One region of the Streptomyces sp. WMMC940 genome, then DNA from elsewhere that is predicted to be linked to it. Evidence: riboswitches for the same ligand, from Rfam matches in the RefSeq annotation. Region 1 holds a riboswitch; the other holds the start of a gene.
What was found. Region 1 has a riboswitch for glycine ahead of gcvP (aminomethyl-transferring glycine dehydrogenase). Riboswitches for the same ligand answer to the same signal wherever they lie in the genome.
Positions count from the first base shown of each region.

Region 2: another riboswitch for glycine. It lies ahead of gcvT (glycine cleavage system aminomethyltransferase GcvT); the one in region 1 lies ahead of gcvP (aminomethyl-transferring glycine dehydrogenase).

Region 1 covers NZ_JAPZBC010000001.1:6,572,941-6,575,133, forward strand. The annotation lists gene O7595_RS29000 (DNA polymerase IV) at 1-533, shown strand, start outside; partial or broken gene O7595_RS33970 (PRC-barrel domain-containing protein) at 680-826, opposite strand; glycine riboswitch at 941-1,036, shown strand; gene gcvP (aminomethyl-transferring glycine dehydrogenase) at 1,214-2,193, shown strand, end outside.
Region 2 covers NZ_JAPZBC010000001.1:2,153,734-2,155,926, forward strand. The annotation lists gene O7595_RS09400 (AAA family ATPase) at 154-843, opposite strand; glycine riboswitch at 975-1,072, shown strand; gene gcvT (glycine cleavage system aminomethyltransferase GcvT) at 1,233-2,193, shown strand, end outside.

The DNA of each region.
Region 1 (2,193 bases):
TGCTGGAGGCGGTGGACACCACGGGTGGGGTCCGGCTGCTCGGCGTGGGTGTGAGCGGTCTCGCCGACTACACGCAGGAGGACCTGTTCGCACAGGCCGCCGCGGGGGAGCGACACGACCAGGACGACGAGCCTGCGCCGTCCCGGGAGCCGTCGCCGGGCGAGGAGCAGCCGCCGGGCGGGGGCGTGCGGCCGGTGGTGGACCGGCGCTGGGCCGCCGGTCAGGACGTACACCACGCCGAGTACGGCCCTGGATGGGTCCAGGGCAGCGGGCTGGGGAGGGTCACGGTCCGCTTCGAGGAGCCGTGGTCGGTCGCACCGGGCCGGGTGCGGACGTTCCCGGTGGACGACCCGGGGCTGGAGCCCTCGGAGCCGCTGCCGCTGGTGCGTCCGCCGGAGGATCAGTCGTCGGGGCCGGCCAGCCGCCCGAAGTCGCGGTCCCCGGCGGAGCCGGTGCCGGGCCCTCCGGCCTCGTCGCCGGGGGACGGGGAGGCGGTCGGCCCCTCCGGCGGCGAGGGCAGGTCGAGACCGTAGTGGTGGTACAGCTGCAGTTCCTGCTCGGGGGAGAGATGGCGGCCGACACCGAAGTCGGGCGCGTCCTTGATCAGGGCGCGCTCGAACGGTATGTGGAGGCCGTCGCCCTCCAGCCGGCTGGGTTCCAGCGGTACGAACGCGTCCCGGCTGAACAGGCCGGTCCGCACGGCCGCCCATTCGGGGACGCCCGTGGCGTCGTCGAGGTACACCTCGTCCACGGTCCCGAGCTTGTGGCCCTCGCGGTCGAACGCCTTGCGGCCGATCAGGCTGCGCGGATCGATGTCGGTCTGCACGGTCCCTCCAAACAGGTCGCACGGGTTCGCTGAACACTACGAAAGTGCACATCCGGGGCGTCGTCCACTCGAAGGTCCCAGGTGAGGCCGCGCTGGTACGCTGGCAGCGGCTGCTGACCCCGTGCGGGAGAGTGCCCCGGTGAAAGCCGGAGCCGCCGAAGGAGCAAATCCTCCCCGGAATCTCTCAGGCCCCTGTACCGCACGGACGAGGTCACTCTGGAAAGCAGGGCGGGCGTCGGACGGCATCCGCTCTCACCGACGGTGAAAGCCGGCACGCCCCGGGGCGTGCCGGTGAAGCTCTCAGGTTGAGATGACAGAGGGGGAGGCCGTCCGGGCACCCGCGCCGTGGTGCCCCTCGCAGGTCGTTACGACCAGGAGGCCTCCGCAATGACCGCCAACCGCATTCCGCTCTCCCAGCTGGAGCGAGGCACCCCCTTCGAGCAGCGCCACATCGGCCCCGACACCGAGGCCCAGGCGAAGATGCTGGCGCAGGTCGGCTACGGCTCGCTGGACGAGCTGACCGCCGCCGCCGTGCCGGACGTCATCAAGAGCGCCGAGGCCCTGGGGCTGCCCGGCGCCCGCACCGAGGCCGAGGTGCTCGCCGAGCTCCGGGGCCTCGCCGACCGCAACCAGGTGCTTGCCCCGATGATCGGCCTCGGCTACCACGGGACCTTCACCCCGCCGGTCGTCCTGCGGAACGTGATGGAGAACCCGGCCTGGTACACGGCGTACACGCCGTACCAGCCGGAGATCTCGCAGGGCCGTCTGGAGGCGCTGCTCAACTTCCAGACCATGGTCGCCGACCTGACCGGACTGCCCACGTCCGGCGCCTCGCTGCTCGACGAGGGCACCGCCGCCGCGGAGGCCATGGCGCTGTCCCGGCGGGTCGGCAAGGTCAAGAACGGCGTCTTCCTGATCGACGCCGACGCGCTGCCGCAGACCATCGCCGTGATCGAGACCCGGGCCGAGCCGACCGGTGTGGAGGTCGTCGTGGCCGACCTCGGCGACGGGATCCCGGTGGAGATCGCCGAGCGCGGTGTCTTCGGCGTACTGGTCCAGTACCCGGGTGCCTCCGGTGCGGTCCGGGACATCAAGCCGGTCATCGACCAGGCCCACGACCTCGGCGCGATCGTCACCGTCGCCGCCGATCTGCTCGCCCTGACGCTGCTCACCTCGCCCGGTGAGCTCGGAGCGGACATCGCCGTCGGTACGACGCAGCGCTTCGGCGTCCCCATGGGCTTCGGCGGCCCGCACGCCGGCTACATGGCCGTCCAGGAGAAGCACGCCCGCAGCCTGCCCGGACGACTCGTCGGCGTCTCCGTCGACGCCGACGGCAACAAGGCGTACCGTCTCGCCCTGCAGACCCG
Region 2 (2,193 bases), 4.4 Mb from region 1:
GCCCGGTGCCCCAGGGCCCGTGGCGCGGCCCGAGCCGACCCGGCCACGTCCCCGCGCACCGGCCGCGAAGCCGGCCGGTCCGGTCCTGTCGTCGGCCCGTGGGGCCGTCGGGCCGGTCGACCCGCCCACCGCGCCTCGCCCGGCCTCAGGTCCTCAGGGCGTCTCGGTGAAGCCGATCCGGGTGAGCGCGGAGGCCGCCGCGCGGTCGAGGAGGGTCGCGGAGGCGCAGCCCGCGGGGAGGTGGCCGCGTTCGGCCGCGCGGAGGAGGTGGGAGACCGCTCGGCGGTGGCGGGCGAAGGCGTAGCCGGAGACGCCGCGGCCGCGCTCCCGCTGGCCCGCGCGGGCGGTCTCGGGGGTGACGTCCAGCAGCAGCAGATGGAGGTCGCGCCCCCGTCTGCGGGCCTCCCGGGCCAGCCAGCGCCGGACCCACGACTGGGTGCCGCAGTCGTGCACGATCACGCTCTCGCCGGAGCGCAGCGCCCGGCGCAGGCCCGCGTAGTGCGCGAGCCGGACGAGCGGACGGTAGACGGCGTACGGCAGGGCACGGGGCATCCGCCGGTCCCAGCGGTCCCGGGCGTCCTGGGAGTCGATCCCGCCCCCGTCGGCCGCCCGCCGGATGAGCGTGGACTTTCCGCTGCCGGGCAGCCCGGAGATGACGACCACGTCGCCGCGGCGGAACACCAGGGCGCGTGGGCCGCGCCCCTCGCGTTCCCGCAGGTCACGCACGAGGGGCTGGGCCGTGGTGAGGCCGATCGGCAGGCCGGGGCGGGTAGCCCCGGCGGCTCGGGGCCGGGCGGGGACCCCTGCGGTCGCCGGACAGGCACCGGACTGCTGCAACGTCATCAGCTCACTCTCCCCCTGTCGGGTCTCGAGACCCTGCCCAAGAAGCTTAAAGAAAAGGTAATGACCGACAAGTGATTTGCCGACGAGGGCACCCGTGCAATGATGTCCGCGCAAACTGCATACCGGCCGCTTGAATCCGCGCGGGAGAGTCCCGGCCACTGTGTGGGCCGGGCGCCGAAGGAGCAAGTCCCTCCCTTGAATCTCTCAGGCCCCGTACCGCGCGCGACGAGGCAGATCTGAAAAGCGAGCCGCAGTCCCTGCGGTTCCACCCAAGGTGCAAGTCACGCCCTCCGCGTACGTCCGCTACGTGTGGTCGTGACGAACCTCTCAGGTTTCGATGACAGATGGGGAGGATCGTCCTCGCCAGTCATGCCCTGGGAGCCCCATCCATGAGCAACGCCCCCCGTCTCACCGCCCTTGATGCCCTGCATCGCTCGCTGGGCGCGACCATGACCGATTTCGCCGGCTGGGACATGCCGCTGCGGTACGCGAGTGAGCGCGACGAGCACAACGCCGTCCGCTCGAAGGCCGGTCTCTTCGACCTCTCCCACATGGGCGAGATCACCGTGACCGGACCGCAGGCCGCCGCCCTGCTGGACTACGCGCTGGTCGGCAACATCGGCGGCGTCGCCACCGGCCGCGCCCGCTACACGATGATCTGCCGCGAGGACGGCGGCATCCTCGACGACCTGATCGTGTACCGCCTCGGCGACACGGAGTACATGGTCGTCGCCAACGCCTCCAACGCGCAGATCGTCCTCGACGCCCTCACGGAGCGTGCCGAGGGCTTCGACGCGGCAGTACGCGACGACCGGGACGCATATGCGCTCATCGCCGTACAGGGACCCGAGTCGCCCGGCATCCTCAAGTCGCTCACCGACGCCGACCTGGACGGACTGAAGTACTACGCCGGCCTCCCCGGCACCGTCGCCGGCGTCCCGGCATTGATCGCCCGTACCGGCTACACCGGCGAGGACGGCTTCGAACTGTTCGTCGAGCCGCGGCACGCGGAGACGCTGTGGCGGGCGCTGACCGAGGCCGGTGCTCCGGCCGGTCTCGTGCCGTGCGGCCTGTCCTGCCGTGACACGCTGCGCCTGGAGGCGGGCATGCCCCTGTACGGGCACGAGCTGACCACGTCGCTCACCCCCTTCGACGCCGGTCTCGGCCGGGTCGTGAAGTTCGAGAAGGAGGGCGACTTCGTCGGCCGCAAGGCCCTGGAGGCCGCCGCCGAGCGTGCCGCCACGAACCCGCCGCGCAAGCTGGTCGGCCTGGTCGCCCGGGGCCGCCGGGTGCCGCGGGCCGGGATGGCCGTGGTCTCCGGGGGCCAGGTCGTCGGCGAGGTCACCTCCG